Regions from separate parts of the Terribacillus sp. AE2B 122 genome, predicted to be linked through region 1. Evidence: riboswitches for the same ligand, from Rfam matches in the RefSeq annotation. Region 1 holds a riboswitch; the other holds the start of a gene.
The links. A riboswitch is a leader RNA that binds a small molecule or an ion and turns the genes downstream of it on or off. The one in region 1 is predicted to bind cyclic di-GMP.
Positions count from the first base shown of each region.

Region 2: another riboswitch for cyclic di-GMP. It lies ahead of AE2B122_RS13460 (HD-GYP domain-containing protein); the one in region 1 lies ahead of AE2B122_RS01245 (competence type IV pilus major pilin ComGC).

Region 1 is NZ_LR700942.1:248,828-254,349, forward strand. It holds gene AE2B122_RS01225 (hypothetical protein) at 1-49, shown strand, start outside; gene AE2B122_RS01230 (GspE/PulE family protein) at 187-1,809, shown strand; gene AE2B122_RS01235 (type IV pilus twitching motility protein PilT) at 1,821-2,861, shown strand; gene AE2B122_RS01240 (type II secretion system F family protein) at 2,862-4,067, shown strand; cyclic di-GMP riboswitch class II at 4,153-4,235, shown strand; gene AE2B122_RS01245 (competence type IV pilus major pilin ComGC) at 4,290-4,697, shown strand; gene AE2B122_RS01250 (A24 family peptidase) at 4,768-5,522, shown strand, end outside.
Region 2 is NZ_LR700946.1:210,028-215,549, reverse strand. It holds gene AE2B122_RS13475 (amidase domain-containing protein) at 1-804, shown strand, start outside; gene trmL (tRNA (uridine(34)/cytosine(34)/5-carboxymethylaminomethyluridine(34)-2'-O)-methyltransferase TrmL) at 860-1,333, shown strand; partial or broken gene AE2B122_RS19375 (helix-turn-helix domain-containing protein) at 1,479-1,694, shown strand; cyclic di-GMP riboswitch class I at 1,772-1,857, shown strand; gene AE2B122_RS13460 (HD-GYP domain-containing protein) at 1,916-2,938, shown strand; gene AE2B122_RS13455 (PrkA family serine protein kinase) at 3,037-4,932, shown strand; gene AE2B122_RS13450 (sulfite exporter TauE/SafE family protein) at 4,971-5,522, opposite strand, start outside.

The DNA.
Region 1 (5,522 bases):
AAATGAAATTGAGAGCAGCAATATAAAATATATTCCAATCTCCAAGTAGTTCCAAAGTTCCATTATATTTCCTGAATACGCTACTTTGGTATTGCTTTTAGATTTAATCTAAGACTATATTAATAGTAATCTATTGACAAGAGACATAAATGATTTTTGTAAAAACTTAAGATAGGAAGTGGAAGCATGGCGAAAAAGAAGAAGCTGGGGGAATTGCTCAAACGAGCAGGTCTTGTTACAGAAGAACAGATTGCCGAGGCAATCAAGGAACAAAGGCCGGGTCAGAAGTTAGGGGACTTACTGCTTGAAAAAGGATACATAACAGAACAGCAGTTAATAGAAGTACTGGAATTTCAGCTTGGCATCCCACATGTTTCGCTTTTCCGCTATCCCTTCCAATTTGACTTAGTTAAGCTTCTGCCAATTCAGTTTGCTAGAAAACATATCGTCATTCCTTTAAGCAGGGAGAATAATATTTTAACTGTTGCAATGCACGATCCAATGGACTACTACGCTATTGATGATATGGAAATGTATACCGGATTTTCAATTAAGCCTGTCATTGCAGCAAAAGCAGATATCTTGGAAGCTATCACAAATGTATACAAAGAGGCTGAATCGGGGGAATCCCGTTCAGATGCCGCAGCTGAAACAGCACCTGCTATACGGATTGTGGAACAGCTTATCAGTTCTGGTGTGCAGTTAAAGGCAAGTGATATACATATGGATCCATATGAAACAGAAGTACAGGTACGCTATCGAATTGATGGTGATCTTCGTCGTGAAAGAACGTTACCCAAGTCCATTCAGGCAGCTGTTGTTGCGCGTGTGAAAATTTTAGCTAATATGAACATCACTGAAACCCGTCTTCCACAAGATGGACGGATAAAGCTAAAAATGGAGAACGCGCACGTTGATCTCCGTATCAGTGTACTACCGACTGTTTTTGGTGAAAAGGTGGTTATTCGTATTCTTGACTTAAGCAATGTAATTAAAGGATTGGATGAACTTGATTTTAGTGATAAAAATTATGAGAAGTACTGTCGTCTGATTGAGCAGCCGTCGGGATTGATTTTATTTACTGGCCCAACCGGATCTGGTAAATCTTCAGGGCTATACGCTTCTATAAATCATTTAAATAGAGAGCAGTTTAATATTATTACAGTCGAGGATCCTGTCGAATTTGAATTGCAGGGGGTAAACCAGATGCAAGTGAACCCAAGCATCGGACTTACCTTCGCAACAGGCTTACGTTCGATTCTTCGTCAAGATCCGAATATCATCATGGTCGGGGAGATTCGTGATAGTGAGACAGCGGAGATTGCGATTCGTGCTTCGCTTACTGGTCATCTTGTTTTTAGTACATTGCATACGAACAATGCGATAGCGTCTATTCCGCGCTTAATGGACATGAATATTGAACCGTATCTTGTTGTATCTTCGGTATCGGGAGTTATTGCTCAAAGACTTGTTAAACGGATTTGCCGAGATTGTAAGGAAGCTTATACACCAACGAATATAGAAATTGATTTACTGGAAAGACATGGACTGGAAACAGATACATTATATCGCGGCAAAGGCTGTAATAGTTGTAAGCAGACAGGCTATAAGGGGCGAATGGCAGTTCACGAACTGCTCGTTGTAGATGATAAAATACGAGAATTGCTTATTCAGCAGCGTTCTGTAGATGAAATTAAGCAAGCTGCAATCGAAAACGGTATGAAAATGTTGATGGATGATGGGATAGGGAAAGCTGTGCAAGGAATGACAACTGTAGAAGAAGTTCTACGGATTACGGTTGATAGTTAAGGAGAGGCAAGATGAAAGATACATTTGATCAATTATTGATGACAGCTATGGAAATGAAAGCTTCAGATATTCATTTAACAGTTGCAGTACCTCCAATATTCCGCGTCCATGGTGTATTAAGGAGGCATCAGGGAGATAACCTGAAACCTCAGGATACTGAAGAAATGGCAAAAGCCATTCTTAGTGATAAGTTATGGAATCGTTTTAAAGAAGTAGGTGAAGTGGACCTTTCTTATAGCATACCTGGCGTTTCCCGATTCCGTATAAATGCATATCATCAGCGAGGTTGTGTTTCGTTAGCAGTGCGGGTAGTTCCGACAAATGTACCGACTCTTGCTGATCTGGATTTGCCAGATGTGTTGAAAATGCTGTCTGGAAAACCACAAGGCTTGCTGTTAGTAACAGGGCCAACCGGAAGCGGAAAAAGCACCACTTTGGCCGCAATGATTCATCATATGAATACGAGTATGCAACGGCATATTATTACGCTTGAAGACCCTATTGAATACTTGCACAAACATAATCAATGTATTATTGACCAGCGAGAAGTCGGGCTGGATACTGATAACTTCGCTAATGGACTGCGTGCTTGTTTGCGCCAAGATCCAGACGTTATTCTGGTTGGAGAACTGCGAGACTTGGAGACAATTTCTACTGCTATCACTGCTGCTGAAACAGGTCATCTTGTATTGGCAACGTTACATACAAGTTCTGCTTCGCAAACGATCGATCGGATCATTGATGTATTTCCCGCTGAACAGCAGCCGCAAATTCGCATCCAACTGGCTAGCGTGCTGACAGCGGTATTATCACAGCGGCTTGTACGTCGGGCAGATGGCAAAGGACGGAAAGCCTTAACGGAATTACTCGTAAACACATCTGCTATTAAAAACTTGATCCGAAACGGTAAAATGCATCAAATACCAAGTATCATGCAAACGTCTCGTGATCAAGGCATGCATACGATGGACATGAGCATTCGTAAAATGATGGCCTCTGGAATCGTTACGATGGATCAAGTGGCACCATTCTTGGAAGAACGAGGTGTGTAGATGCTTTACTATCAATACAATGCCAGAGACATGTTCGGCAAACCTAAGCGCGGTAAAGTGCAAGCCGAAAATAAAACGGAAGCTATAGAAAAGCTCCAAGCGCAGCAATTGATTGTTTTTGAGCTACGCGAGTTAAACCGTACCTTGAATAAAGAATTGTCATTCGGTAAACGAGTGAAAAAGAAAGAGTTTATCATTTTCCTGCGTCAATTGTCCACGTTGATCGAGTCTGGGGTGCCGTTGGTAGAAGCGACTGCTTTGCTGCAGGAACAAACAAAAGACAAGTTCTTAAAAGAAACCCTTAAGTATGTGCGATCTGACCTCGTTGAAGGTGTTCGTTTCTCAGATGCTGTTGCAAAGCACCCTAAGATCTTTCCGGAGCTCTTTGTCAATATGATACGTGCTGGAGAAGCGAGTGGAGAACTGGATGATGTACTCAACAAGATGGCGGTTTATTATGAGAAGCAATATGACATGAGGCAGAAAGTAATCACAGCGATGAGTTATCCATTCTTTGTCGCTTTTGTTGCAGTGGGAATCTGCATCGCGCTTCTAGTTGTTGTCTTTCCTCAATTCACAGGTATGTTTGCAAGTATGGATACCGAACTGCCAGCATATACACAATTTGTTCTTAGCTTATCGGAAGGAATGCAAAAATACTGGTATTTAGGATTTTTGTGCTTGCTGCTTTTTGTTATCTTATACAGAATTATTGTATCCAAGCCGCAGGGGAAACTATTTATGGACACAGTAAAATTGAGGATTCCAGTACTAGGAAGCTTCTATCAAAAAGCCATACTAGCCCGAATGACAAGGACAATGAGTTCGCTTTTGGAAAGCTCAGTCCCAATTTTAGATACTTTACAGATTTCAAGTCGAATCTTGCAAAATAAAGTAATGGAGCAAGTAATACAAGACTGCTACGATACAATTGAAAAAGGTGACTCGCTTGCTGGACCAATGGAAGCACACTGGGCTTTTCCGCCCATGATCACACAAATGATTCGGGTAGGAGAAAAGTCTGGATCTCTTGACGATTTACTACATCGTGCAGCCGATTTTTACGAGCAAGAGCTCGATTATGCTGCTGAAAGATTAAAAGCAATGATTGAGCCAGTTCTTATTCTTATCTTATCTGCAATGGTAGGGAGCATCGTCACAGCTGTAGTAATCCCGATGTTTTCCATGTATGAGAATATACAGTAATAAAGAACTAAAAAAATGACAAAATAAGTGTAAATATTTCATTTGGTGGGTAGATTTTCTATTAGTATTTGATATAATTTTACTAGATTGATAGGAAGCGACGATGAAATAACCTTATGTGGGCACTTGGTTATTTTGGAGCTAGTAGTGCAACCGGCCATATTGATCCATTTTGTTTCCACATGGCCGGAAACGACTACATACCAAAAGGAGTGTCCAAGAATGAGAAAGTTTTTGAGTAAGAAACTGAGGTCGGAGAAAGGTTTTACACTTGTTGAGTTACTTGCAGTTATTGTTATCTTAGGTATTTTGGCAGCAATTGCGATTCCTTCTATTTTAAATTTAATAGGTGATAGCCAAGCTAAAGGTTATAATTCTACAGCTCAACAAATGATTGAAGCTACTCGTTTGGCAGAAGCTCAGTCTGAAACTGGTGCAAAATTAGGTAATAGCATAACTTTAAAAGCGCTAATCGATGGGGATTACATTAGTGTTCCTGAAGCACCAAATGACGGAAAATATGATACTGCGAAAAGTAAGGTTACAATTGAGGGTGGACAAATGACTGCTGAAGTGTGGCTAGAAGGTGGTTCTGAAGCTGTAGGTACTGCTGGAGCTAGCGCTGAATAATTATATATAGTTGGTGAAAATCTCTCATTTTTGAGAGATTTTCGTCTTTACATAAGTAAGGAGTTCTGATATGACAAATTTTCTACTAATATATTTTATTATTTTAGGCGCCGTCCTCGGATCATTCTACAACGTCGTCGGAATGCGTGTCCCAGTAAAGAAAATGTTCCAATCCGAACGGTCTTACTGTCCAAACTGCCAGAAGCAAATAAAAGCATATGACCTAATTCCAGTAATCTCTTACATAGTGCTCCGAGGAAAATGCCGTAAATGTAAACAAAAGATTTCTCCGCTCTATCCTTTCACTGAGCTAGCGACTGGTCTACTGTTCGGATATAGCTTTTATATGATCGGACTGCAGTGGGAACTGGTTACAGCATTTTTATTAGTATCAATGGCTGCGATTTTATTTGTAACAGATATGCGGTTCATGCTCATTCCGAATAAGATCTTAATCTTCTTCCTTCCTCTATTCATCATTCTCCGTATCATCACTCCATTGGATCCCTGGTGGGACTCAATTATTGGAGCTGCTGTAGCGTTTGTCCTGCTTTTCCTCGTCATTCTATTCAGCCGGGGAGGTATGGGTGGCGGAGATTTGAAGTTATTTGTTGTGCTTGGTGTTGTATTGGGCTGGAAGGGTGTGTTACTCACTTTCTTCCTATCTTCTATTATAGGAGCTGTTATAAGTCTAGTCCTCCTATCTGCGAAGATACTCAAAAGGAAACAGGCTATACCATTTGGTCCGTATATTTTGTTAGGCGCATTGATCACTTATTTTCACGGTGACGCAATGATTAGCTGGTACATTAATTCATTCTTTTA
Region 2 (5,522 bases), on a different contig from region 1:
GGGAAGAAGGATGAGAATTGGCTCGTCAACCGGATTGTTTTTCATGAAAAAGACGGGGCGAAGGTTGCACAGATTCGAGGAGAAGGAATAATTCTGAGCGAGGAACACGAAGGGGAGGAAGACATCATTACCTATCGCTTGTGCGCAACTTTTCTCGTGCATAAGCAGCATGCAACGTATCATGAAGAAGAAGTGCATACGCATAGAGCTCGTATGCGAGATGGACAAATCATTCATGATGAGCGAGTTGAGGACGCTGTCCAGCCTCATGTACAAGGGCTTGTCGTCTTTGAGAGCAACGATCAGGATTTTGACCGGCAATTCACCTATGATAGACGGGCAGCTGTTCAGTATGCCGAACGATGGTGGAATGATTATAATCCTGCTTACAAGAAATTTGAAGTCGATTGCACAAATTATGTCTCCCAGTGCTTACGGGCAGGCGGGGCGCCAATGCGAGGGGAACCAGACAGGAATTCAGGGTGGTGGTTCAATGGTGAAAACTGGAGCTATAGTTTCACAGTAGCTAATGCCTTGCGGTGGTATTTGAGCGGATCGACACAAGGCTTACGCGGTAAGGAAGTAGCGGATGCGAGGCTGCTGAGGCCTGGCGATGTGATTTGCTATGATTTTGAGGGTGATGGGAACTATAATCACAATACGATAGTGGTAGCCCGGAACGCACAGGGTGAGCCGTTGGTCAATGCCCATACTGCCAACAGCAGAATGCGTCATTGGGCTTACGTTGACTCTCCGGCTTATACAGAGAACGTTGTGTATAAATTTTTCCAGATTGGGCTATGATCTCTGCTGTGCTATACTGGTAAGGTTGAAAGTTGAAAAGCAGAGGTGAAAGTATATGCCAAGACATATCGTACTATTCCAACCCGAAATCCCAGCTAATACAGGTAATATTGCACGTACCTGCCTTGCGACTGATACGGCTTTGCATCTAATTCGTCCGCTTGGTTTCTCGACGGATGACAAAATGCTGAGAAGATCAGGATTGGACTATTGGCATGACGTGGATATTCATTACTACGATAGTATAGAAGAGTTATATGAAAAATTTCCGGAAGGTGTCTTTTATTATATAGAGAACTTCGGTACCAAGCATTATTCAGATTATGATTTCAGCAATACAGATCAAGATCTGCTATTCGTTTTTGGTCGAGAGTCGACTGGCATTCCGAAAGATTTGCTTGTAGGGAAAGAGGAGCAATGTCTTCGTATTCATATGACAGATAAAGTCCGATCTTTAAATCTATCGAATACGGCAGCAATTATTATTTATGAAGCTCTTCGTCAGCAGCGCTTCGATGGGTTATCCTAAACTGCACCTAGTGTGCAGTTTATTTTTTTATAGTTGTTTAGACATGCATAAAATGGGACAAAAATAGTACTTTCACCAGTTTTATTTGGTAGCATTATACTAATGTAACTTATATCCGGTGGATTTGCTGGTGTGGCAAGGTATAATGGAGTGCATGAATAATATGAGAGATTACACGCTATTGCTTCGGGCATTTGGAGATAAGCTTCGTTATCTGAGAAAAAAACAGATGCTGACACAGGAAGAATTGGCTGGCATGGCGGGTTTTAATCGATCGTACTACTCCGATATTGAAAACGGGAAGCGGAATATTTCTTTTGTTGGCATCAGTAAATTGGCGATAGCGCTAGATGTGGAAATGTGTGAGCTGCTGCCGGCAAAAGAGGACTATCATCAGCTGCTTGATTCGGAAGCAAAACACAACCAGGAAACAATTACATACATATACGGCAGCACTGTTGAAAGGCAGTTACGCAAAACTTGAGGGGCTAAGGGATGAGATTCTATGCCAGCCAGGTGCGAACGAAGAGGGATTCTCAGGCTGCCAGACATGGCAGCTTTTTTTGAAAAAGGAGAATGAAATTGATTTTAAAACGTAAACGCATCCAAGACATACTACTAGGTGATTATTTGGGCAGTGATATTGTCCTGGCAGACAAGACAAAATTAAATAAAGGGACAGTCGTCACTGCAGCTTTACTGGAACAGCTGAAGCATAACAGAGTGCCTTCGGTCGTCGTTGAAACCGAGGAAGAGGAAACTACTGATCTATTTAGCAAGACAGATCGCCTCCAGCAGATGATTCAGCAGCTGCTGGAGAAAGAAACTGATCATCAAGCAACATATAAGCGGAGTATGGAAAAGCATTTTTACACAAATTTGTCTTATATCGCTTTTGAGTACCGCTATGGAAAACTACTTTATGAGGAAGAAAGCATTCGTTTCTTGAAGGATTTGTACATCAAAAGCCTGAAGACAATGGGGAGGAGCAGTCTTTGGCATATGCTTGAGCAAAGAGATCCCTATGCTTTTATTCATTCTTTAGATGTTTTTGTAATCGGTACAATGCTCGCTTACCATATGAATGTCGTCCAGTTGGATCTTTGTGCAACAGGGTATCTATTCCACGATATCGGAAAGCTTGAAATTCCTCGCGAAATCCTCGATAAAACATCTACACTGACAAAAGAGGAATATGAAATTGTACAAACGCATACGGTCAAAGGAGAGACACTCCTGCACCAGACAGGTGAGCCTTTACTAGGTCGTTATGCGCGAAGTCATCACGAACGGCTGAATCGTAAAGGCTATCCAGATGGCGCTTATTTACCAGAACTAGGGATGGATCTGCAGATTTTAGCTGTGGTCGATACGTTTTCAGCTTTGACACTTTCCCGTACTTATCGGGAAGTATTGCCAGCAACAGAAGCTATTCAGCTGATGCTGGAGATGTCGGAAGCATATCCGAAGAAGATCGTGAAGAAGCTGGCGCAGCTGATGCATATTTTCCCTAATGATAAAAAAACACTTCAGCTTGATGATGTCATGCTGGATAAATATACGAACGAATCATACATGGAAATTGGATGGAAGCAGAAGCCGTAAGCAGACGTGAAATGGATTTGCTGGCATTATAGCCAAACCCTGGGCATACATTAAGGTAATCGCCTTTTGTTTAACAATGCCTGGGAGGTTAATGAATGATGAATATATTGGATAAGGTACAGCAGTATCGCCAGGAACAAGAGAAGCTCCACTGGGAAGGAACGCTCGCTGATTATCTGCGTTTGTTGAAAGACCGGCCTTATCTTGCTCAGTCTGCACATTCCCGTGTATATAACATGATCAAGCATAAAGGCATTGAAGAAGAAGATGGAGTAAAAAACTATAGCTTCTTCAAGGACTCGTTATTCGGTTTGGAAGAACCGCTTGAAAAGCTAGTGGAAGAATACTTCCATCCGGCTGCTCGGAGACTGGATGTACGCAAACGAATTCTTCTGCTCATGGGACCAGTAAGTGGAGGGAAATCCACGCTTGTCAGTTTGCTCAAACGAGGGCTGGAGGAATATACACTGACAGATGAAGGGGCAGTTTATGCCATAAAAGGCTGCCCAATGCATGAGGATCCGCTTCATCTGATTCCGGCACATCTTCGCAAGGATTTCGAAGATGAGTATGGAATCCGGATTGAGGGGAATCTCTCTCCATTAAACGTAATGCGCTTGGAAGAAGAGTATGATGGAAGAATCGAGGATGTTGTTGTTGAACGGATTTTCTTTTCCGAAGATAAACGATCAGGAATTGGTACGTTCAGCCCTTCTGATCCTAAATCGCAGGATATTGCAGATCTGACGGGTTCCATCGATTTCTCCACCATCGCGGAATATGGATCAGAATCGGATCCGAGGGCTTATCGCTTTGATGGGGAGCTTAATAAAGCCAATCGTGGACTGATGGAATTTCAGGAAATGCTGAAATGTGATGAGAAGTTTCTTTGGCATCTGCTTTCCTTGACGCAGGAAGGTAATTTCAAAGCCGGCCGCTTTGCCTTAATCAGTGCGGATGAATTGATCGTGGCACATACGAACGAATCAGAGTATCGTTCATTCATTTCGAATAAGAAGAATGAAGCATTGCATTCCCGGATGATCGTCATGCCGGTTCCTTATAATCTTAAGGTTGATGAAGAAGAAAAAATCTATCAAAAAATGATATCGGAAAGCGATATCAAAGATGTCCATATCGCTCCGCATACACTGAAGATTGCAGCGATGTTCACCATTCTTACGAGATTGAAAGAATCGAACCAAGGCGGCATCAGTTTGCTGAAGAAGATGCATCTCTATAATGGGAGGCAGCTGGAAGGCTTCAGTGACGCAGATATCCAAGAACTTAAAAAAGAACACAGCGATGAAGGAATGAGCGGAATTGATCCGCGCTATGTAATCAACCGAATTTCCAGTACGATCATTAAAAAAGAAATGCGTTCCATTAATGCATTGGACGTACTCCGTTCTTTAAAGGATGGCCTTAGCAGTCATGCATCCATTTCGAAGGAAGACCGGGAGCGCTATTTGAACTACATCGCTGTAGCAAGGAAAGAATATGATGAAATCGCGAAGAAGGAAGTGCAGAAAGCATTCGTCTATGCTTATGAAGAATCTGCTAAAACGTTGATGGATAATTATCTAGATAATGTCGAAGCTTATTGCAATAAGACAAAGCTGCATGATCCATTAACAGGGGATGAAATGCCTTCTGATGAAAAGCTTATGCGTTCCATTGAGGAGCAAATTGGGATTTCGGAGAATGCGAAGAAGGCTTTCCGTGAAGAGATCCTTATCCGAATCTCGGCGTATGCACGTAAAGGGAAGAAGTTCGATTATCAATCTCATGAACGGCTGCGGGAAGCAATCCAGAAAAAGCTATTTTCTGATCTGAAGGATGTAGTGAAAATCACAACGTCCATCAAAACTCCAGATGAGCAGCAGTTAAAGAAAATGAATGAAGTAGTCGCAACATTGATTGATGAATATGATTATAACTCCACATCGGCAAACGACCTGCTCCGCTATGTAGGAAGTTTGTTGAACAGATAAAAATAAGCCGCCGGGATCCCGGCGGCTTATTTATGTGTTTAGGCAGATAATAGTAAAAATCCTGCAAATATCGGAAGCAGTACCATCGCTGTCTTCAAGTAAACAGGGCGAACGCGTTTTGTGAATTTCGCTCCAATATAAGAACCAATCATCGTTCCTGCAACTACTTCGAGAAGTAATTTGATATCAAGGAAGCCGAGCTGTGCATAGCCGACTCCGCCAGCCAAGGCGATTGGAATGATAATCATCATTGTCGTACCTGCAGATTGCTGCGCAGACAGTCCGAGCAAGATAAGCAGTCCGATTTGGATGAATGGAGCGGAACCGATCCCGAACAATCCGGATAGTGCCCCGGTTAAGATGCCGAGCAGTGCAGCTGAAATAAAATAGATAACTTTGTTTTGGTAGATGAATGCACTAATTGTAGTCCCTTTGTCTGAAGGCTTGCCCATCAGCAGAAGACGAATGCAAAGAACTACCCCAGATAGGACAAGCATACCAGCCGTAAGATAATTTAAGATATCTTCTGGGATGAATCCGGAAAAATGGGAACTGATGAAAGCGCCAACCGCTCCAAAGATTCCAATGAT